Regions from separate parts of the Rahnella sp. 2050 genome, predicted to be linked through region 1. Evidence: predicted binding sites of a transcription regulator. Region 1 holds the regulator's gene; each other region holds the start of a gene.
The links. Region 1 encodes PurR, which represses purine synthesis genes. Its sites were predicted from a motif close to CANGCAAACGTTTGCNTG; they were not measured.
Positions count from the first base shown of each region.

Region 2: ABIC79_RS04190 (amino acid aminotransferase) is a predicted target of PurR. The motif match lies at 2,802-2,819, and genes of this name have one in related genera.
Region 3: rbsD (D-ribose pyranase) is a predicted target of PurR. The motif match lies at 3,120-3,137, and genes of this name have one in related genera.
Region 4: purM (phosphoribosylformylglycinamidine cyclo-ligase) is a predicted target of PurR. The motif match lies at 2,728-2,745, and genes of this name have one in related genera.

Region 1 covers NZ_JBEPKE010000006.1:190,932-196,647, forward strand. Annotated here, with positions in the region: gene punC (purine nucleoside transporter PunC) at 343-1,554, opposite strand; gene punR (DNA-binding transcriptional activator PunR) at 1,691-2,596, shown strand; gene purR (HTH-type transcriptional repressor PurR) at 2,633-3,658, opposite strand; gene cydH (cytochrome bd-I oxidase subunit CydH) at 3,992-4,081, shown strand; gene ABIC79_RS20645 (C40 family peptidase) at 4,247-5,146, opposite strand; gene ABIC79_RS20650 (hypothetical protein) at 5,500-5,628, shown strand; gene ABIC79_RS20655 (Grx4 family monothiol glutaredoxin) at 5,609-5,716, shown strand, end outside.
Region 2 covers NZ_JBEPKE010000001.1:932,892-938,607, reverse strand. Annotated here, with positions in the region: gene ldtD (L,D-transpeptidase) at 1-32, shown strand, start outside; gene mepK (peptidoglycan L,D-endopeptidase MepK) at 212-763, shown strand; gene ABIC79_RS04195 (MBL fold metallo-hydrolase) at 815-1,462, shown strand; gene ABIC79_RS04190 (amino acid aminotransferase) at 1,548-2,738, opposite strand; gene ompC (porin OmpC) at 2,980-4,092, opposite strand; gene asnS (asparagine--tRNA ligase) at 4,392-5,716, opposite strand, start outside.
Region 3 covers NZ_JBEPKE010000004.1:4,435-10,150, reverse strand. Annotated here, with positions in the region: gene ravA (ATPase RavA) at 1-798, opposite strand, end outside; gene kup (low affinity potassium transporter Kup) at 1,066-2,934, shown strand; gene rbsD (D-ribose pyranase) at 3,150-3,569, shown strand; gene rbsA (ribose ABC transporter ATP-binding protein RbsA) at 3,577-5,082, shown strand; gene rbsC (ribose ABC transporter permease) at 5,089-5,716, shown strand, end outside.
Region 4 covers NZ_JBEPKE010000002.1:983,180-988,895, forward strand. Annotated here, with positions in the region: gene speG (spermidine N1-acetyltransferase) at 155-730, opposite strand; gene purN (phosphoribosylglycinamide formyltransferase) at 951-1,589, opposite strand; gene purM (phosphoribosylformylglycinamidine cyclo-ligase) at 1,626-2,663, opposite strand; gene upp (uracil phosphoribosyltransferase) at 2,895-3,521, shown strand; gene uraA (uracil permease) at 3,601-4,893, shown strand; gene hda (DnaA inactivator Hda) at 5,070-5,716, shown strand, end outside.

The DNA of each region.
Region 1 (5,716 bases):
TCTTCTGACTTATTAACCTGCCGGGAAAAGCAAAGGCTATTTTTGCAGGTCTTTATGAGAACAGACGACTAGCGCCTCGCCCGATATTCGACACCAACAGAGGAAATTAAGAAGAACGCCTGCGCGCCGTAAGACGTGCAGGAAAATCATCCTTGAAAAAGTACAAAAAAATAAGTGTGACACTGTCCGCGCGTCTGGCTTAAGTATGTGATAAAAGTTTTGTAAAAGTGCTATTTTATTTGGTTTTGTTGAGTATAGGCTCGCTGGCAGGCATTCTCAATAGTTAATCGTGATGAATGAAAATGCCCGTTAAGTGACTGTTACATCAGGGTATTATCACTATTAATTAGCATGCCTTGTCTGAGCTTCCTGCTCTGATTCCTGTCCATTGTCTTGCGGGCTTTCATGCTGCAAAGAGAGCCAGCGGCCCAAAACTACCAACAATAGTGTAGACAGCATGATCGTGACTGTCGCCATGAGCGGATGCACAATAAATGCGGAAACCAGCAAGCTGGCAAGGAAGCACAGCCCGAGCTGCAGCGTATTTTGCAATGCTGCCGCCTTGCCTGTATTAGCAGGAAACGGCATTAATGCATTTGCGACAACAATTGGGTAGGTTGCACCATTCACCAAAGCCATCAGACAGAAAGGGATCAGCAGGCTAATCAGCCCGGCATCCGTGAACATGGCAACACAGAACAAAGTCACCATACTGACGCCGTAACCCGCCAGTAACCATGGCAGAATTTTATTACCGTCCAGCTTGCTGATCACAACACGGCAACCAAAACCACCAAGCAGGAAAGCAATAGTCTGCGGGACATAGCTCAGCCCGATGGCACCGGGTGAATAACCCATGTCGCTCAGGATAAACGGTGAACCCGTTAACCACGCAAAGAATCCGGCTGAACAGGCGGCATAAATCATGACATTCCCGCTGTAAACAGGCGATTTCAGTAACGTCGCAAACCCTGTTTTATCAGCCTTCGCTTGTTTTGCCGGTTTATTCTCACGCAGAGTCAGCGTCGTCAGCACCAGGACGACGGCGACTGCGGTCAGCAGAGCAAAAATGGCTTCCCAGTCAAAATGATTGAGTACCCACGCACCAAGTAATGGTGCCAGTGCCGGAGAAAGAGCCACTAACGGCATAATGCTGGCGAAGGTTTTTTTCGCCACATCGGCAGAGAAACGGTCAACAACGATTGCCTGCCAGGTGACTGCGGCGGCACAAACGCCCATCGCCTGTAAGAAGCGCAGGGCCAGAAGGGCGCGTACATTCTCAACCCAGATAACGCCCAGACAACCGACCGCAAACAGTGTCAGACCAAGAAGCAATACCGGTTTACGGCCGATCCTGTCTGACAACGGCCCCCATAACAACTGACCGAGAGCAAATCCGCCGAGAAAAATGCTCAGACTTGCGCTGATCATCCCGGGGCTGGTCATCAGACTGGTTTGCATGGCGCTGAACGCAGGCAGATACATATCAGTGGCTAAAAAGCCCAGCATGCTCAGTCCCGCGAGATAGAGCATAAATCCAAAGGAGGGTTTCATTATCGTCTCATTAATTTATTTATTGCAGATGATGTGATGCAGATTACATACCGGAGGCGGAGTTTAACGCTTTGATAACAGGCTTGTGAAACGCTAATATTTGCACTCTGCTATCAAAAATATTGAAGGCTGAATTATGTGGTCAGAATACGCCCTTGAAGTGGTAGATGCCGTGGCAAGAACAGGTAGTTTTAGTGCGGCAGCGCAAGATTTGCACCGCGTACCTTCTGCTATCAGCTATACCGTCCGTCAGCTTGAGCAGTGGCTGGCCGTGCCGTTGTTTGAACGTCGCCATCGTGACGTGGTACTGACGCCTGCGGGAAAGGTTTTTGTCGATGAAGCGCGGATTCTGACAAAAAAAATGATAGCCACGCGCCGGCAGTGTCAGCAGGTGGCGAACGGCTGGCGCGGCGAATTACGTGTGGCGGTTGACCGGATTGTAAAACCCGCACGGACACGGCGTCTGGTGCTCGATTTCTACCGCCATTTTGCGGACACCGAACTCATTATTCACTCAGAAGTGTTTAATGGTGTCTGGGATGCGCTGGTTGACGGGCGGGCAGACGTGGCGATCGGTGCTACACGCGCGATACCGGTTGGCGGGGGCTTCAGTTTTCGTGACATGGGATTTATGGACTGGCATTGCGTCGTCAGCCCGCAACATCCGCTGGCTCAGTTATCCGGCGCGCTGAATGATGATGAGTTGCGGCCTTATCCTGCACTCTGTCTGGAAGACACCTCCCGGACATTGCCTAAGCGGGATACATGGACGCTTGATAACCAGCGGCGGCTGGTCGTGCCAGACTGGACCTGTGCGCTGGAATGCCTGACCGAAGGCTTATGCGTGGGTATGATGCCGGTTCATCGCGTCACGCCGTGGATAGAACAGAAAAAGTTGCAGGTGCTGACGCTGGAAAATACGTTTCCCGACAGCCCGTGTTGCCTGACGTGGGATCAAAGCAATCCGTCACCCTCGCTGGCCTGGTTGCTGGAATATATGGGCGATACAGAAACCATGAATCAGGAATGGCTGCGTGATTAGAAAAAAACGCCTGCATCTGCAGGCGTTCGATATCTGTTAACGGCGGTAATCGCGGTACGGACCATCGGCTACGGAACGGCGTTCGACCAGTTTCGGATGCACCTCAATGGTCTGAGACTCTTCACGCTTACTGACAATTCTGTCCAGCAACATGGTAAAGGCCATTTCACCCAGACGTTCTTTCGGCTGATGCACGGTTGTCAGCGCGGGGGAGAAGTAACGGGCGTTACGCACATTGTCGTAACCGATTACGGAAATATCCTGAGGGACGCGCAGGCCCAGTTCGTCTGCGGCACAGATTGCGCCCATTGCCATCACATCGCCGCCACAAAATACGGCAGTCGGGCGGTGCTTCTGCATCAGAATTTTATGCATCGCCTGATAGCCCGATTCCGGCTCGAAATCGCCCTGAACCACCCATTCGTCACGCAGCGGAATATTGGCTTCAGTCAGTGCTTTCACAAAACCCTGGAAGCGGCCACCGCCGGTATTACGTGCCAGTTGGCCCGGGATCACCCCAATATCACGATGACCGCGTTCAATCAGATAACGCCCGGCCATGTAACCCCCTTCGAAAGCATTATCAATAATGCTGTCGGTGAAGTTCTTACGCGCTTCGCCCCAGTCCATGACCACCATTGGGATCGAACGGTGCTCCTCGAGCATATTGAGCAACTCATCAGGATATTCCGCGCACATCACCAGCAAGCCATCGACGCGTTTTTGCGCCAGCATTTGCAGGTAGGCTTGTTGTTTTTCCAGATTATTATGCGAGTTACACAAAATCAGCGTATAGCCTTTGGAGAAGCAGCTGTTTTCTACGGCTTCAATCACTTCGGCAAAATAGGGCGCTTCGCTGGAGGTGGCAAGCAGACCGATCGTTTTGGTGTTATTGACCTTCAGACTGCGGGCTACAGCACTCGGCGAGTAATGTAACTCTTTGATTGCAAGGAGAACCGCTTCTTTGGTTTCTTCGGCGACGAAACGTGTTTTATTGATGACGTGCGACACGGTTGTAGTGGAAACGCCAGCGCGCTTTGCGACATCTTTAATCGTTGCCATGTAAACAATGACTCCTGAACTCACGTGTTTCAGCACGTTAGCATTATGTTAATCGTTTGCTTGCGTGGATCTCACTGCTGGCTTCTAAAAGGGCAGTGAAATCGTTGGGTGGATTCTTCAGAATGAGGCGTGAAATGCTCTCGGGTGAAATCAACCGGCACACAGGCGTGTTAACCGACAATTTTCTCTTATAATGCAGGAAAGTGGAAGTAAAATTCTCAGGGATACATTGTCATTCAGCACAAGATTTTAAATGTTAATTATGCGAAAATGCGTTGGCACACAATTAGTGTGGCTTAAAAAATGCCACAATTTGATCCGAAAGGGGGTTTGATGGACAGCAACCTGAAATTATCGTTGATCACCACGGTATGCGCTTTGCTTATGATTATCGCTTTCAGCTTCACTGCGGTGATGAACTGATTCAGTAAGTGAACCGCCATAAAAAAGGGCGATTCCTGTTACAGGAATCGCCCTTTTCAATTTTACGCAGTGGCCGTTACCGCCGATACTCTTCCCTGCAGAAACTCTTCGTTAAATGCTATTCAATGGCTGATTAGCGAAACTTCAGACTTAACGAATTGTTTATTATCGGATCGTTTTCGGCGTCATTACCCGGCGTGCACCCACATAATGATCTTGCCAGTAATCGTCGCCGAGAGAGGTGATTTTAATGTCTTCGCCCGTTCTTGGAGACTGAATAAACTTGCCGTTCCCCACGTAAACACCAACATGGTCTGCTGCGCCGCGGTTATTGATTCTGAAGAACACCAGATCACCGCTTTCAAGTTCGCCGCGTTTAACCGGAGCCGCATCGCGCAGGTGATACATTTCATTCGCTGTGCGTGGCATTTTAATACGGATCAAATCTTTGTAGGCGTAATAGACTAAGCCGCTGCAATCAAAACCGGTATTCGGCGAGGTTCCGCCCCAGCGATACGGTTTTCCTACCTGATGCATCAGTTTGGTCATCGCCGTTTGCTGGGCATGCTGATAGCGTTTTTTATGCGTTGCACTTAGCGTAATCGGTTTGCTGTCTTCTTCGGGCTTTTTACCTTTACGGTGCCGGCCATACGCTTCTTTTTTACTGACCCTTTCCGTGCTGTTTTTCGCGAGTGAACGGGTTTTGGCGTGTTTCACTGTTTTGCTTTCGGCCCGCGTGGTCTTCAGTGTCTTTTCTTTTTTACTTTCGGCCCGGGTCGTTTTGACACTTTTCTCCGTCGTGGTCTTTCGTTTAGCCAGTTCGGTACTTTTAACTTTCTTCTTCGAATTCTTGTCCTGAATTTTTTGTTCTGTCACTGGCGCGATTTTAGTTTTTTTACTGGTTTTCGCGGCCACCGTTTTTCGCTTTCGCCGTTCTTCAGGTGCAGCCTGATTAACATGGCTTTTACGCTGATCGGCAGAAACACGTGTCTGCGGCGATGCATGTGCCATATTCAGAAATAGCTGGGTAAAGAGCAGCACAAAAAGCGTGAACAGTAAGCGCATAGCTTCGTTACCATGAGTGGTAGGTTAAACATCAGGGATGTCAGAGTATTGCCTAAAAGAACCTGACAAAAAAGCACGAATTGACTCGATTCTAGATCATATTGTGAGAAAAAGTTAATGGCTTTTTTTATGTCGAAATAACCGCCATTTTTAGTCAAAAAAATAACCACTTTTCATGGTGTTAATATTTAAGTTAAAGAATGGAATTTTGCAAATCTGGCGTTATCGGTGAACGCCAAAAATGTTATTCTCAATGAATGTTTAAAGATGTGAGCCTGAGCGCACACATTAAAGATTGTTAAACAAAATGCCAGTATTGAGAAAGACCCCACAAAAAATGGCGTTTTTATCTGATGGCTGCCATCGTTACAATAGAAGGTATTGTGATTGCGCACCGTCTCTTTATGCTGCGCGTGAAGAGTAATGATCGTGACAGCCTGTACCGGCTTGAGGAAGCAAGAAATGACCACTCCAACAATTGAAAAAATTCAGAAGCAAGTTTCTGAAAACCCGATTCTGCTGTACATGAAAGGTTCGCCAAAACTGCCAAGCTGCGGTTTCTCCGCTCAG
Region 2 (5,716 bases), on a different contig from region 1:
TTCTGCCTCAGGCGGAAATTTTGCTTCAATAAATGCAGTAAAACTAATCTGATAAGGGTCAGAGTATTTGGCCATCGAACGAGCGTGAGCCACTGGCACGCTCGTTTTGCTTATATGGGTTCCCTTGACTCGCAGAAAATTGGCAGTTAAGGTTCAAAACGGCTCAGATCAGAGCTTATTTTTGACTCTCTTACCGGATAGTAAACTGTTCATGAATGAAATCGACAAACATCGCCGTAAATGGCTGGCATTAGGCAGTGCCGCTATGGGGATTGCATTACTTCCAGGTCGTGCATTCGCCACTCTTTCCACACCTCGCCCGCGTATTTTAGTCGTTAACAATATCAATACCGGCGAAACCCTCAAAACCGAGTTTTTTGATGGAAAGCGTTACAACAAGGATGAGTTGGCCCGGTTGAATCATCTGTTCAGGGACTATCGTGCGGAAAAAGTAAAATCTATCGATCCCGCGTTGTTCGATCACCTCTATCGTTTGCAGGTGATGCTTGGCGGAACGAATAAACCAGTCCAGCTGATTTCGGGTTACCGCTCACTGGCGACAAACAACAGCATGCGTGAACCCGGAAGCGGGGTAGCGAAGCACAGCTATCACACGCTTGGGCAGGCAATGGATTTCCACATTCAGGGCATCGAACTGAGCAATATCCGCAAAGCAGCATTAAAAATGCGGATGGGTGGTGTAGGATATTATCCACGAAGTAACTTTGTGCACATCGATACCGGTCCCGCGCGGACCTGGTGATGTGTGTAATTAATGGCCTGCCGGAATGTGCAGGCCATTTTGTGGAGCTCTATGAAAACCCATCTTATTATCGTCACGGCGTTCAGCCAAAACTGCTCACTGATTTGGTGTGCTAAAACCAATCAGGCCGCCATTGTTGATCCGGGCGGTGAAGCCGCCAGGATCATCCAGGAAGTTTCTGCCAAAGGTGTATTGGTTACGCAAATTTTGCTGACTCACGGACATCTTGATCACGTTGGTGCCGCAGCAGAACTGGCTGCGCACTATCAGGTACCGGTTATCGGACCACAAAAAGAAGATGAATTCCTGCTGGATGCGTTACCGACCCAAAGCCAGATGTTTGGCCTCGACCATTGTGACCCGCTGACGCCTGATACCTGGCTGGAAGAAGGGGATTCAGTGAGTGTTGGTGAAGAAATCTTATCCGTGTTGCATTGTCCAGGCCATACGCCGGGGCATATTGCCTTCATCAATGATAAAGCGCGAATTGCCGTTTCTGGTGATGTGATTTTCAAGGGTGGCGTAGGCCGCAGTGATTTCCCGCGTGGTGACCATCAGGCGCTGATTCATTCCATCAAAACGAAATTATTACCGCTCGGCGATGACATGGTCTTTATTCCCGGTCATGGCCCGATGTCAGACTTTGGTTATGAGCGTAAAACGAACCCGTTCCTGCAGGATGAAATGCCGGTCTGGTAATTACGTTTGCTGTTTATCAGCAAAAAACAAAAAGCCCGTCAGGATACCTGACGGGCTTTTTTAATTGAGCAACACTGCTTATCTTTTACAGTACGGCGACGATGGCTTCACACAGCGGTGCCATATTTTCGAGCGTGATGCCGGCAACGTTGATACGGCCGGAGTTCACCGCGTACACGCCGAATTCATCACGTAAACGCAATACCTGATCTTTGGTCAGGCCGCTGAAAGAGAACATCCCGTTCTGGTTAATAATAAAGCTGAAATCCTGTTGAGCGCCTTTTTCCTGCAAGGTGCTGACGAATAGCTGGCGCATACGATGGATACGCAGGCGCATATCGCTTAGTTCCTGCTCCCACAGCGTGCGCAAAGCTTCGTTACCCAGTATGGTGGCTACAACCGCAGCACCGTGTGACGGCGGGTTGGAGTAGTTTGCACGGATAACCGATTTCATTTGGCTGAAAGCGCGACCGGCAGTTTCTTCATCGGCTGCGACTAACGTACAAGCACCTACGCGTTCATTGTATAAGCCGAAGTTCTTCGAGTAAGAACTGGCGACCAGCAATTCCTTATGTTTTGCCACGAACAGGCGCAGACCCGCCGCATCTTCTTCCAGACCTTTTGCAAAGCCCTGATAGGCGAAGTCGAACAACGGTAACCAGCCGTTGCTCACCGACAATTCTGCCAGCTGTGCCCATTGTTCTTCCGTAGGATCGATACCGGTTGGATTGTGACAGCAGCCATGGAACAGCACCACGTCGCCTGCTTTCGCTTCGCTCAGGCTTTTCAGCATGCCATCGAAATCAAGGCTGTGATTTGCGGCGTCATAGTAATTGTATTCCACAACTTCCAGACCTGAAGCAGAGAACACACCTTTATGGTTCGGCCAGCTCGGATTACTGACCCACACGCGTCTGGCGCTGGTTTGTGTAGCGATGAAATCTGCTGCGATACGCAAAGCGCCGGTGCCGCCCGGAGTCTGTGCGGTGCGTGCCCGTTTATCAGCAATAACCGTGCTGTCTTTGCCAAACAGCAGTTCCTGTGTACAACGGGCAAAATCAGGCAACCCGTCGATACTCAGATAGGTTTTAGTGGTTTCATTTTCCAACAGGAACTGTTCGGCTTTTTTCACGCTGGCCAGAACCGGCGTTTTACCTGTTTCGTCTTTATAAACACCAATCCCCAGATTGATTTTATTAGAGCGGTCGTCAGCGCGGAAAAGATCGGTAAGACCCAGGATAGGGTCAGCAGGTGCTGCAGTGATTTTTTCAAACATGTCGGAAAATTCCATAGCCTGATATTACGAAAGAGGTCATCAGGGTAACGCCAGCGCCCCCTTTTGCCAACCGTTTGCGGCAAAAAGAAAACAGAGTTGTGAGAAGGCGTGGGAGATTAAAATATTTTATAGGCGAGGGTGGAAAAGCGGTATTTTCAAGACTCAGAAATGCAAAAGGCAGAGCCGAAGCTCTGCCTTGATATCCACTTTGCTGCGCCCGTAAGCGCATCGTTAAGTGATATTAGAACTGGTATTGCAGACCAACACCCACGATGTCGTCAGTGCTGCGACCCGCTGCTTTGGTGTAGCTGTTGTCGTCCAGCAGGTTGATTTTGTAGTCAACATAGGTAGACATGTTTTTGTTGAAGTAGTAGTAAGTACCAACTTCTACATATTTAACCAGGTCAGCATCGCCGCCAGCGTAGGTAGAACCGTTGTTGGTGAAACCGTTCAGGCTCTTACCTTTAGACTGCAGGTATGCGATAGATGGGCGCAGACCGAAATCGAACTGGTACTGAGCAACAACTTCGAAGTTCTGAGTTTTGTTAGCAATTGCATCCGGGTTACCGTAATCGGTGGTGTTACGTGATTCACCGTAGAAGGTTGCCAGGTACAGGTTGTTAGCGTCGTATTTAGCGCCGAATGCGTATGCGTCAGCTTTGTCGCCAGTGCCGTCTTGTTTCTGAGTAACAGTACGGTTAGAAGAGAAGTAAGCACCAGTAATGCTAACACCTGAGTTGCCGATAGCGTAAGCGGCAGAAGTACCCCAGCCGTCACCATTGGAATCAACTGCGCCACGACCATCACGACCTTCGTCGTTTTTGCCCTGGTACTGTACAGCGAAGCTCAGGCCATCAACCAGACCGAAGAAGTTGCTGTTACGGTAAGTTGCCACACCGTTAGCACGACCAACCATGAAGTTGTCGTTGTTCTGGTACATGGTGTCATCGCCATAGATTGGCAATTGGTCGGTGTAGGACATTACGTCGTAGATTACGCCGTAGTTACGACCGTAGTCGAAAGAACCTGCATCACCAAATTTCAGACCTGCGAAGCCCAGACGAGTTTTGTTGCCTTCATCGCCAGCACTTTCTGCATGGTTAGCCTGAACGTTGTATTCCCACTGGCCGTAACCGGTCAGTTGGTCAGTAATTTGAGTTTCGCCTTTGAAGCCGAAACGGACATAGGTCTGGTCGCCATCGTCGCCAGCATTGTCAGAGAAGGTGTGACGTGCGTCAACTTTACCGTACAGATCCAGTTTGTTGCCATCTTTGTTATAGATCTCAGCTGCATTAGCTGCACCAGCAACTAACAGAGCAGGGATTACCACTGCAAGAATATTGCGCTTCATCATTATTATTACCCTCATTGGTTTTATTTGGACACCTGCCACTGCCTAAATAATTCTTTACGGAACTATTCACGAAAGTTTGGTGTCTCCTGTGTCTGAACGCACTATTCCATCCGTGGTGAGCTTAATCCACAGCGAAAATGCTACTAAATTACTAAATATGTTTCAGTGGGAAAGAATGTATTTCAAAATGTGTATTTTACGGAACTTTGTGACAGGGATCTATCTTTGAAAATGACTAAGGCCAGCAAAGCTGGCCTTAGTTTTGTAACTATTATGTTAATTAAAAATAGTTTAATTAATTAGAAGGTTGCACTACGTGGTGTACGTGGGAACGGGATCACGTCACGAACGTTTTGAACACCGGTTACATAGGCGACTAAACGTTCAAAGCCAAGGCCGAAGCCTGAATGCGGGACTGTGCCGTAACGACGAAGATCGCGATACCACCAATAATCTTCTTTATTTAGCCCCATTTCAGCCATACGGGCGTCCAGTACGTCCAGACGTTCCTCACGCTGAGAGCCACCGATAATCTCACCAATGCCCGGTGCCAGAACATCCATTGCCGCGACGGTTTTACCATCGTCATTCATACGCATGTAGAAGGCTTTGATATCTTTCGGATAGTTTTTAACCACCACCGGCGCTTTGAAATGCTGTTCCGCGAGATAACGTTCATGCTCAGAAGAAAGGTCGACACCCCATGAAACCGGGTTTTCGAATTTCTGATCACAATTCATTAATATTTCTACTGCATCGGTGTAGTCTACCTGGGCGAAATCGGATGTTACAAATCGCTCAAGGCGTGCAACAGCATCTTTGTCTACACGGTCAGCAAAAAAGGCCATATCGTCTGCGCGTTCGTCTAAAACGGCTTTGAAAACATATTTAAGCATGTTTTCAGCCAGTGCTGCGATGTCATCCAGTGTCGCAAATGCGACTTCCGGTTCTACCATCCAGAATTCCGCAAGGTGACGGCTGGTGTTGGAATTCTCTGCACGGAAAGTCGGACCGAAGGTGTAAACCTTGGACAGCGCACAGGCATACGTTTCGCCGTTCAGCTGGCCGGAAACCGTCAGGAACGCTTCTTTGCCGAAGAAATCTTCGCTGAAGTCGATTTCGCCTTTGTCTGTACGCGGCAGATTTTGCAGATCCAGTGTCGATACGCGGAACATCTCACCCGCGCCTTCAGTATCGGAGGCAGTGATCAGCGGTGTGGACACCCAGAAATACCCGTTTTCATGATAGAAACGGTGAATGGCCTGAGAGAGGGTGTTGCGCACACGGGCGACAGCACCAATCAGATTGGTGCGCGGGCGAAGGTGAGCCACTTCACGCAGGTATTCGATGCTGTGGCGTTTTGCCGCCATCGGATAAGTATCAGGGTCATCCACCCAGCCAACAACGTTGACGGTCGTTGCCTGCAACTCAAAACTCTGGCCTTCGCCAGGTGAGGCGACAACAATACCGGTCACTTCTACTGAACAACCCGTCGTCAGACGCAATACGTCTTCCTGATAATTGGGCAGAGAATTATTGATGACGGCCTGTAAAGGATTAAAGCAGGAGCCGTCATAAACGGCGACGAATGAGATACCAGCTTTAGAATCTCTCCGGGTACGTA
Region 3 (5,716 bases), on a different contig from region 1:
GAAAAATGCGCAGGCCTGCAACAGGCGCAGGGCTTTTTTCCAGCGACGGTCAGAGACATAAGGTGCCGTATCCAGGGCATCAAGGCGCTGGCGCAGCTGGAAGATCAGTTCAAAGCAGCTGTCTGAAAGATTGACTTTGTCGATCTCCGGCTGCCATTGTTGGTATTCTTCATCGCTGATACTCAGGGACTCTGCCACCGGATTGGCGTTTTCATTGTTCCGGCTGGTCAGCAGTGAGCGAAAATTTTGCTTATCCTGCACTTTATCCAACCACAGACGGATCAGCATGCGGTCGTACAGCGCTTCGAGGCCACCATCGGCTTCGGGTAATTCGTTGGACGCACTGACCAGCAGACGCATCGGAATAGGTTCTTCTCGTTCGCCATTACGGAAGCGGCGTTCGTTGATGGCGGTGAGCAATGTATTGAGGATGGCCGGGCCTGCTTTCCAGATTTCATCAAGGAAGACAATTTCAGCTTCCGGCAAGTAACCTTCGGTCAGACGCAGATAGCGGCCTTCATCTTTCAGGGCCTGAATCGAGAGCGGACCAAAGACTTCTTCCGGCGTGGAAAAGCGCGTCATAAGATATTCAAAAGCGCGCGCATGTCGGAACGCAAATTTCAGACGCCGGGCAATCAGGCTTTTTGCAATACCCGGCGGGCCGAGCAGAAAAACGCTTTCGCCGCACAGGGCTGCCAGCAGGCAAAGTCTTATGGCATCCTGCCGCTCGTACAGGCCATGTTCTAATGCGTTAGCAAGACGGGCGATCCGTTCTGCCAGAAGGGGAGATTGCGCCATACTGTCTCTTCCGGTTTCCATTGAGTTGTTGAATAGTGTACTGGCTAATAGCGATATGCCACGTTTATTTTTGTCGTTATAGCTTGTTGATTACTAAAAATTTTCTATTATCAGAAATGTGACCCCGTTCATATGAACGCCGGTTTAGCTGCACATTTAAGGGTAGGCAATCCAATTTATTCGTGCATACTGTGCGCCTTTTAGTGGGCATCATAAGATCGAGCGCACTCATCGCTTACGGATGTTCGAGCAAAAAAGAAACGAAATATGAGCACTGAACATAAACGGTCACTCCCAGCAGTAACCCTGGCCGCCATTGGTGTGGTCTATGGCGACATTGGTACCAGTCCTCTCTACACCTTAAGAGAGTGTTTTTCTGGTCACTATGGTTTCAACGTTGAACCCAGCGTCGTTTTTGGTTTTCTCTCTCTGATTTTCTGGATGTTAATCCTCATTGTTTCGCTCAAGTACCTCACTTACGTGATGCGGGCGGACAACGCAGGCGAAGGCGGTATTCTGACGCTGATGTCTCTGGCGGGCAGAAACACCTCGGCACGCACCACTGCCGTTTTGGTCATTCTCGGCCTGATCGGCGGAAGTTTCTTCTATGGTGAAGTGGTGATCACTCCGGCTATTTCTGTTCTTTCCGCGATGGAAGGTTTGGAAATCGCAGCACCTTCACTCGATCCTTATATCGTCCCCTTATCTATTACTGTCCTGACGCTGCTTTTCATTATTCAGAAACACGGCACCGGCATCGTGGGCAAACTGTTTGCGCCGGTGATGTTGTTGTGGTTCCTGACGCTGGCTGTTCTCGGCGTGAACAGCATCATGCAGAACCCTGAAGTACTTCGCGCCATGAACCCGATGTGGGCGGTTAACTTCTTTATCGAGCATAAGTCGTTTTCCTTCCTGGCACTTGGCGCGGTCGTTCTGTCGATTACCGGTGTGGAAGCGCTGTATGCGGATATGGGCCACTTCGGGAAATTCCCGATCCGTCTGGCCTGGTTCACCGTGGTGCTGCCTTCTCTGGTGCTGAACTACTTCGGTCAGGGCGCATTGCTGCTGAAAGACCCGGAGTCGATTAAAAACCCGTTCTTTCTGCTGGCGCCTGACTGGGCATTGATCCCGTTACTGGTTCTGGCAACACTCGCGACCATTATTGCCTCTCAGGCGGTGATTTCCGGCGTGTTTTCCCTGACGCGTCAGGCTGTGCGTTTAGGCTATCTACCGCCAATGCGCATCATCCACACTTCAGAAATGGAAGCAGGCCAGATTTACATCCCGGCCATTAACTGGTTGCTGTACTTTGCGGTGGTTATCGTTATCGCCAGCTTCGAGCATTCGAGCAATCTGGCAGCGGCATACGGTATCGCAGTGACCGGTACGATGGTGCTGACCAGTATTCTTTCCTGTACGGTGGCACTCAAAAACTGGCACTGGAAACCTTTCCTGGTCGGGCTTTTGCTGATCGGTCTGCTGTTTATGGATATCCCGCTGTTCGCGGCGAACGCTACTAAACTGTTCTCCGGCGGTTGGTTGCCGCTGACGCTGGGTTTGGGCATGTTTATCGTTATGACGACCTGGAAAAGCGAGCGCTTCCGCCTTATGCGCCGCATGAACGAGCATGGGAATTCCCTGGAAGCGATGATCGCCTCTCTGGAGAAATCCCCGCCGGTGCGTGTTCCGGGTACGGCTGTGTATATGTCGCGCGCCATCAACGTCATTCCGTTTGCGTTGCTGCACAATCTCAAACACAACAAAGTGTTGCATGAGCGTGTGGTACTGCTGACGTTACGCACCGAAGATGCGCCTTATGTACATAACGTCCGGCGCGTCACCATCGAACAGCTTTCGCCGACGTTCTGGCGTGTGGTCGCCAGCTACGGATTTAAAGAAACGCCGAACGTGGAGGAAGTGTTCCACCGTTGCGGTCTGGAAGGATTGCCGTGCCGGATGATGGAAACGTCATTCTTTATGTCGCACGAATCACTGATCCTGACCAAGCGCCCCTGGTATCTCTACTTCCGTGGCAAACTCTTTATGGCGCTCAGCCGCAACGCCTTACGCGCGCCAGATCAGTTTGAAATTCCGCCGAACCGCGTAATCGAACTCGGTACGCAGGTAGAAATCTGATCCTCATTTCTACTGCTCGCAGGGCACCTTCGGGTGCCCTGTTTTATTTTCGCGTTCTCCTTTCTGAAACGACTAACTCAAATTTCCCTGCGGTTTCTTAATTATTCAGCGAAACGTTTCGACGCTGATCACAATTCCATCATAACTCCGTTGCGATGGCCGGGGATCTTTATAAACTCATCGGTGAGCGAAACGTTTCGCTGTAGGAGTTCACAATGAAGAAGTCACCGCTGTTAAATGCCGAAATCTCACATGTTATTGCCCGGTTAGGTCACACCGATCAGCTGGTTATTGGCGATGCCGGACTTCCTGTGCCAGCAGCTTGCCAACGCATCGATCTGGCCCTGACCCAGGGAGTTCCCACCTTTTTACAAGTCTTAGAGGTAGTGACACATGAGATGCAGGTTGAGCGGGCTATCCTCGCCGAGGAAATCCTCACTAAAAATCCTCAACTCCATGAAGCGTTGCTCGCCCAATTGACACAACTCGAACAACACCAGGGAAACACCATTGCTTTGGATTACGTCAGTCATGAGTCATTCAAAGCACAAAGCGAAAAAAGTCGGGCTGTGATCCGCAGCGGGGAATGTTCGCCTTATGCGAACGTTATTCTGTGTGCTGGCGTAACCTTCTGAGGCCTTTATGCAACCTTTGCTGCAACTGACAGGCATTGATAAAGCCTTTCCCGGCGTAAAAGCACTTTCCGGCGCGGCGCTCAGCGTTTATCCGGGACGTGTAATGGCGCTGGTGGGAGAAAACGGCGCGGGCAAGTCCACCATGATGAAAGTGCTGACCGGCATCTATCAGAAAGATGCCGGCTCAGTGCATTTTCTTGGCAAGGAAGCGGTTTTCAGTGGCCCTAAAGCCTCTCAGGAAGCCGGGATTGGTATCATTCATCAGGAATTGAACCTGATCCCCCAACTGACGATTGCTGAAAATATCTTCCTGGGCCGTGAGTTTGTGAACGGTTTTGGCCGCATCAACTGGAAAAAGATGTATGCCGAGGCCGATAAACTGCTGGCGCGCCTGAATCTGCGTTACAAAAGTGACCGGCTGGTAGGCGATTTATCCATCGGCGACCAGCAGATGGTCGAAATTGCCAAAGTGCTGAGCTTTGAATCCAAAGTCATCATTATGGATGAACCGACGGATGCCCTGACCGATACCGAAACCGCTTCTTTATTTAACGTGATCCGGGAACTGAAAGCCGCCGGTTGCGGTGTGGTGTATATCTCCCACCGCATGAAAGAAATTTTCGAAATCTGCGACGACGTGACGGTGTTCCGTGACGGGCAGTTCATCGCAGAGCGGCCGGTCAGTTCGCTTGAAGAAGACACGCTGATTGAAATGATGGTGGGCCGTCGCCTCGAAGAGCAATACCCGCGCATTAATCATGAACGCGGTGCGCTGCGTTTGCAGGTACGCGATGTCAGCGGGCCGGGCGTGGATAACGTCAGCTTTGATCTGTACAGCGGCGAAATTCTGGGGATTTCCGGTCTGATGGGCGCAGGCCGTACCGAACTGATGAAAATTCTCTACGGAGCCTTACCGCGTAAAAGTGGTTATGTGGCGCTTGATGGTCGCGAAGTGGTGACACACTCACCGCAGGACGGGCTGGCAAACGGCATTGTTTATATCTCTGAAGACCGCAAGCGCGATGGCTTAGTTCTGGGCATGTCAGTGAAAGAAAACATGTCGCTGACGGCGCTGCGTTATTTCAGCCACGCTGGCGGACGTCTTAAACATGCGGAAGAACAGCAGGCTGTCGGCGATTTCATCCGCCTCTTCAATATCAAAACGCCGTCGATGATGCAGACCATCGGCCTGCTTTCCGGCGGTAATCAGCAAAAAGTGGCAATTGCCCGTGGATTAATGACGCGGCCGAAAGTCCTGATCCTCGATGAACCGACGCGCGGCGTTGACGTTGGTGCCAAGAAAGAGATTTACCAGCTTATAAACCAGTTCAAGCGCGAAGGGCTGAGTATCATTTTGGTTTCCTCAGAAATGCCGGAAGTGATCGGTATGAGTGACCGGGTTTTGGTGATGCATGAAGGCCATTTAAGCGGTGAATTCCCGATAGAACAGGCTACGCAGGAAGTGTTGATGGCTGCCGCTGTCGGCAAGCAATACGGCGTGACGCAGGAGTAATCAGATATGAGTTCTCAGACATTGCCAGCCAAAAAGCGCTGGATCAGTAAAGAGTGGTTGTTGGAGCAAAAGTCTCTGATTGCGCTGCTGGTGTTGATTGCCGTGGTCTCTTCCATGAGCCCGAATTTCTTTACGGTCAATAACCTGTTTAACATCCTTCAGCAAACGTCCGTTAACGCCATTATGGCCGTCGGCATGACACTGGTGATCCTGACGTCCGGGATCGATTTATCCGTCGGCTCTTTGCTGGCGCTGACCGGCGCCGTTGCCGCCTCGATTGTCGGGCTGGAAGTGAATGCGTTTGTTGCCGTTGGCGCCGCGCTGGCGTTAGGTGCGGCTGTGGGTGGCGTCACCGGAATGATTGTGGCCAAAGGGAAAGTCCAGGCGTTTATCGCTACGCTGGTCATGATGTTGCTGCTGCGTGGTATTACGATGGTGTACACCAACGGCAGCCCGATCAGTACCGGCTTTAATGATGTCGCTGATGTTTTTGGCTGGTTTGGTATCGGTCGCCCGCTGGGTATCCCGACACCCGTCTGGCTGATGGCTGTGGTGTTTATTGCGGCATGGTACATGCTGCATCACACCCGGCTGGGGCGTTATATCTACGCGCTGGGCGGTAACGAATCCGCTA
Region 4 (5,716 bases), on a different contig from region 1:
AATATTGCGAAAGATTGACAGGAAAGTCCAACATAACAAGGGATGATTTCAGGAGAGTCTTTAACGGGGAGTCAAAAGAGAGAAAAGTGTTACCGATGAAGGACATTTGCATCCTTCACCGGTCATTATTTTACCGATTTATGTCGCGATGGAATTAAACCGCGCTGGCGCCAATCAGGGATTCCGGTTTGACCTGAACAGGCTTGGTTTTGTATTTCGCCAGAAACTGCGGCTGGAAAATACACATGCGGATGGCGCTGCGATATTCGCCGTTCACAAAGAATTCCTGTTTCAGTTCACCTTCAAGCTCGAAGCCTAATTTGCTGTAAATGTGGATCGCCTTTTTATTTTCTTTATCCACGATTAAATACAGTTTGTAGAGGTTAAGAACGGAGAAGGCATAATCCATCGCCAGACGGACAGCGTCACCGGCAAAGCCTTTGCCCTGATGCTGCGGATCGATGATGATCTGAAATTCCGCGCGGCGGTGAATATGATTAATTTCCACCAGCTCGACCAGGCCGACCGGTCCGCTTTCGTATTCAATAATAAAGCGGCGTTCGCTTTGGTCGTGAATATGCTTGTGATACAAGTCGGTCAGTTCGACGAAAGCCTCGTAAGGTTCTTCAAACCAGTAACGCATGATGCTGGCGTTATTATCAAGACGATGAACAAACGACAGGTCGTCCTTTTCCAGTGGACGTAATCTGACGCTGTTATGGCTAAACATGGGGTGTTCCTCAACTATAAAAGCCGTTTTATGAGGGTAACCTTCGTAAATATGAAATCGGAAACAACCGTGTTCCCGATGAAGGTCGGCGCACAAACGACGTTTAAACGTGCGCCGGGATGTGCATTATATCGGACGAAATGTAAACAAATGTCAAATGACGGAAAATAAAAAACCGGCGCATGGCCGGTTTATAGTGAAATCATGATGCAGTGGTAGATTAATCTTCTGCATATCCGCGTTCAGAAAGCGGATTGTTATCCAGCAGCGCCTGACCCTTTTGCAGCGACAAACGTCCGTCAACGAACCAGCTGACGACCAGCGGATAAATGCTGTGTTCCTGCGTTTGTATGCGGGCAATCAGCTCTTCTTCTGTATCGTCAGCAAACACCGGGACTTTGGCCTGTAAAATCACCGGACCGCCATCGAGTTCTTCAGTCACAAAATGCACGGACGTACCGTGTTCCGCATCCTGATTTTCAATGGCCTGACGGTGGGTGTGCAGACCCGGATATTTTGGCAGCAGGGAAGGGTGGATGTTGATCATGCGTCCGGCAAAGCGCTGGACGAATTCAGCGGTCAGAATACGCATATAACCGGCAAGTACCACCAGATCAGGCTGGAAAGTGTCAATGGCATCTGCCAGTGCAACGTCAAATTCCGCCCGGTCCCGGTAAGCCTTAACATCCAGTGCATGCGCGGGAATACCGGCTAAACGGGCTCTTTCAAGCCCGTATGCAGCTGCTTTATTGCTGAAGACCGCACTGAGTGTTGCGTTAATTCGTCCCTGCTGGCAGGCATCAATCAGGGCCTGTAAATTGCTCCCCTCGCCCGATACCAGAACCACAATCCTTTTCATTTTGCTACCCGTCTTCAGTCAGTTGATTTACTGGTTTTATTCAATAACCACGCGTTCAGCGGAGTCAGAGGCTTTAATGTAGCCAATTTTCCACGCTTTTTCGCCATTATCGTTCAGTAATGCAATCGCCTGATCGGCCAGTTCTGCCGGAAGTGCCACCAGCATGCCCACACCACAGTTAAAGGTGCGGTACATTTCGTGACGGCTGACATTACCGGCGGTTTGCAGCCAGGTGAAGACATCCGGCCACTGCCAGCTTGATTCGTCGATAATCACCTGCGTGTTGTCCGGCAATACACGTGGGATATTTTCCCAGAAGCCGCCACCGGTCAGATGGACGATGCCGTGAACATCCACGTTTTCGATCAGGTTCAGAATCGATTTCACGTAAATTTTGGTTGGTGCGAGCAGGTGATCGGCCAGCGGTTTGCCTGCCAGAACGGTGGTTTCCGGGTCAGTCTTACTGACTTCCAGAATTTTGCGCACCAGAGAATAACCGTTGGAATGCGGGCCACTGGCGGCCAGGCCGATCAGCACATCCCCGTCAGCCACTTTGCTGCCGTCGATGATTTCTGATTTTTCCACCACACCCACGCAGAAGCCTGCCACGTCGTAATCTTCGCCGTGATACATGCCCGGCATTTCAGCGGTTTCACCACCGACTAACGCACAGCCAGACTGTTTACAGCCTTCTGCGATACCGGTGATTACGCTGGCGGCAGTATCGACGTCCAGTTTGCCGGTGGCGTAATAGTCGAGGAAGAACAGCGGTTCAGCGCCCTGAACGATTAAATCGTTGACGCACATCGCGACCAGATCGATACCGATAGTATCATGGCGTTTCAAATCCATCGCCAGACGCAGCTTGGTGCCAACGCCGTCGGTACCCGAAACCAGTACGGGTTCACGATATTTTTGCGGCAGCGCGCAGAGGGCACCAAAACCGCCCAGTCCACCCATCACTTCAGGGCGGCGAGTCTGTTTTACTACACCTTTAATGCGGTCTACCAATGCGTTACCGGCATCGATATCTACGCCTGCGTCTTTATAGCTGAGAGAGGTTTTGTCGGTCACTGCGAAGTCCCCACGGCGGTTTGGGTTGGTGGTTGAAGAATAAAGCGGGGCAATTCTAACAGTGGAAGCAAACGTTTGCGAGCGCCTTATTCGATGATGAGTTTTAGGCTGTCTATACTCTAACCGGGTTACTGATGATCCAGATCAGGCTATTTGGTATGGCGTTCAAAAAAAATGGCGTTATAATCTCGCGATTTTTTTTGCAGCTCAACCACCTTAGGAGAATAAATAATGAAGATCGTCGAGGTGAAACACCCGCTGGTGAAACACAAGCTGGGCCTGATGCGTGAAAACGACATCAGCACGAAACGTTTTCGCGAACTGGCTTCTGAGGTGGGAAGTCTGCTGACGTATGAAGCGACTGCTGATTTAGAAACTGAAAAAGTGACGATCGAAGGCTGGAATGGCCCGGTTGAAATCGATCAGATTAAAGGCAAGAAAATTACCGTAGTGCCTATCCTGCGTGCCGGTCTGGGCATGATGGAAGGCGTACTGGAACACGTTCCGAGTGCGCGTATCAGTGTGGTCGGCGTGTACCGTGATGAAGAAACCCTCAAGCCTGTGCCGTATTTTCAGAAACTGGTTTCTAACATTGAAGAACGTCTGGCACTGGTGGTTGATCCGATGCTGGCGACGGGGGGGTCTATGATTGCCACCATCGACCTGCTGAAAAAAGCCGGCTGCCAGAGCATTAAAGTGCTGGTGCTGGTTGCCGCGCCTGAAGGGATCGCCGCTCTCGAAGCCGCACACCCGGACGTTGAGTTGTACACCGCCTCGGTGGATCAGGGACTCAACGATAAAGGCTACATCATCCCGGGGCTAGGCGATGCGGGCGACAAGATATTTGGTACGAAATAAATAAGCGTTTAGCCGACTAATCAGTCGGCTTTTTTTTGCTCGTCATATACAACATCACACCATTGAGAGGATCACATTCATGACCCGTCGTGTCATCGGGGTAAGCGAACGTCCGCCATTGCTGCAGACGATTCCCCTGAGTTTCCAGCATCTGTTTGCCATGTTTGGTGCCACCGTCCTGGTGCCCATTCTGTTTAAGATCAACCCGGCAACGGTGCTGCTGTTCAATGGCATAGGGACTTTGCTGTATTTATTTGTCTGTAAAGGGAAAATACCGGCTTACCTTGGCTCGAGCTTCGCGTTTATTTCCCCGGTGCTGTTGCTGTTACCGATGGGGTATGAGGTGGCGCTCGGTGGTTTTATTGCCTGCGGGCTGTTGTTCTGCCTGGTGGCGCTGATTGTTAAGAAAGCCGGAATTGGCTGGATTAACGTGATATTCCCGCCTGCGGCGATGGGCGCAATCGTTGCCGTCATCGGACTGGAACTGGCGGGCGTGGCGGCGAATATGGCGGGTCTGTTACCTGCCGAGGGCGCGGCGGTGGATTCCACCACCATTACCATTTCGCTGGTGACACTGTCTGTGACCATTCTGGGGTCCGTGCTGTTCCGTGGTTTCCTGGCGATTATCCCGATCCTGATCGGCGTGCTGGTGGGTTATGCACTGTCGTTCTTTATGGGGGTGGTGGATGTCTCAACGATCGAGAATGCGCACTGGTTCGCGCTGCCAACCTTCTATACGCCACGTTTTGAATGGGTCGCCATCCTCACGATCCTGCCTGCGGCGCTGGTGGTTATTGCCGAACACGTCGGGCATCTGGTTGTGACGGCAAACATTGTGAAGAAAGATTTACTGCGTGATCCGGGCCTGCACCGTTCGATGCTGGCAAACGGTTTGTCGACCGTGTTGTCCGGTTTCTTCGGCTCAACGCCAAATACCACGTACGGTGAAAACATCGGCGTCATGGCCATCACCAAGGTATACAGCACCTGGGTTATTGGCGGCGCGGCCATTCTGGCTATTCTGCTTTCCTGTATCGGCAAACTGGCGGCAGCCATCCAGGCTGTGCCGGTACCGGTGATGGGCGGCGTTTCATTGCTGCTTTATGGTGTGATTGGTGCATCCGGTATCCGCGTGCTGATTGAATCGAAAGTGGATTACAATAAAGCACAAAACCTGATCCTGACCGCAGTGATCCTGATCATCGGTGTCAGCGGCGCGAAAATCCACATTGGTGCAGCGGAGCTGAAAGGCATGGCGCTGGCAACGATCGTGGGCATTTTCCTGAGTCTGCTGTTCAAAGTTATCGAGATTTTCCGTGGCGAAGAACAGATCATTGATGTTGAAGATGAGCGGGAAAATCCGCCGGTCTGATCTGCACGTTTTTAAGTGAATCCCTGACCGGCGGGTGTATTGCCAGCCGGTCAGGTGCTCGGATCGCAAGCGGTTGCACCCGGCACAGTTCATTTCACAACGGATCCTTGCTAGAATTCGGCAGTTCCTTTTATTGACGTGACAACATCTGCGGTCATTATACCGCTTTGGTTGAGGTGCTTCTGAATACGCCGGCACAGCTTTCTTTGCCACTTTATCTTCCCGATGATGAAACCTTTGCCAGTTTTTATCCGGGGGAAAACCCCTCTCTGCTTTCTGCCATTCAGAGCGCATTGCATCAGGAACACGGCACTTATATTTATTTCTGGTCACGCGAGGGCGGCGGCCGCAGCCACTTGCTGCATGCAGCCTGCGCCGAATTATCACAGCGCGGTGAAGCCGTCGGTTATGTGCCATTAGACAAACGCGCGTATTTCGTGCCTGAAGTGCTGGACGGTATGGAGCACCTGGCGCTGGTGTGCATCGATAATATCGAAGGCATTGCCGGTGATGATGAATGGGAAGCGGCTGTTTTCCATCTCTATAACCGCATTCTTGAAACCGGCCGTACGCGCCTGTTTATTACCGGCGATCGACCTCCGCGTCAGCTCAATCTCAGCCTGCCGGATCTGGCTTCCCGTCTCGACTGGGGGCAAATCTACAAACTTCAGCCGCTTTCCGATGAAGAAAAACTTCAGGCATTGCAGCTACGCGCTAAACTGCGCGGGTTTGAACTGCCGGAAGACGTGGGCCGTTTCCTGCTCAAACGTCTGGATCGGGAAATGCGTACGTTGTTTATGACCCTGGATCAGCTCGATCGCGC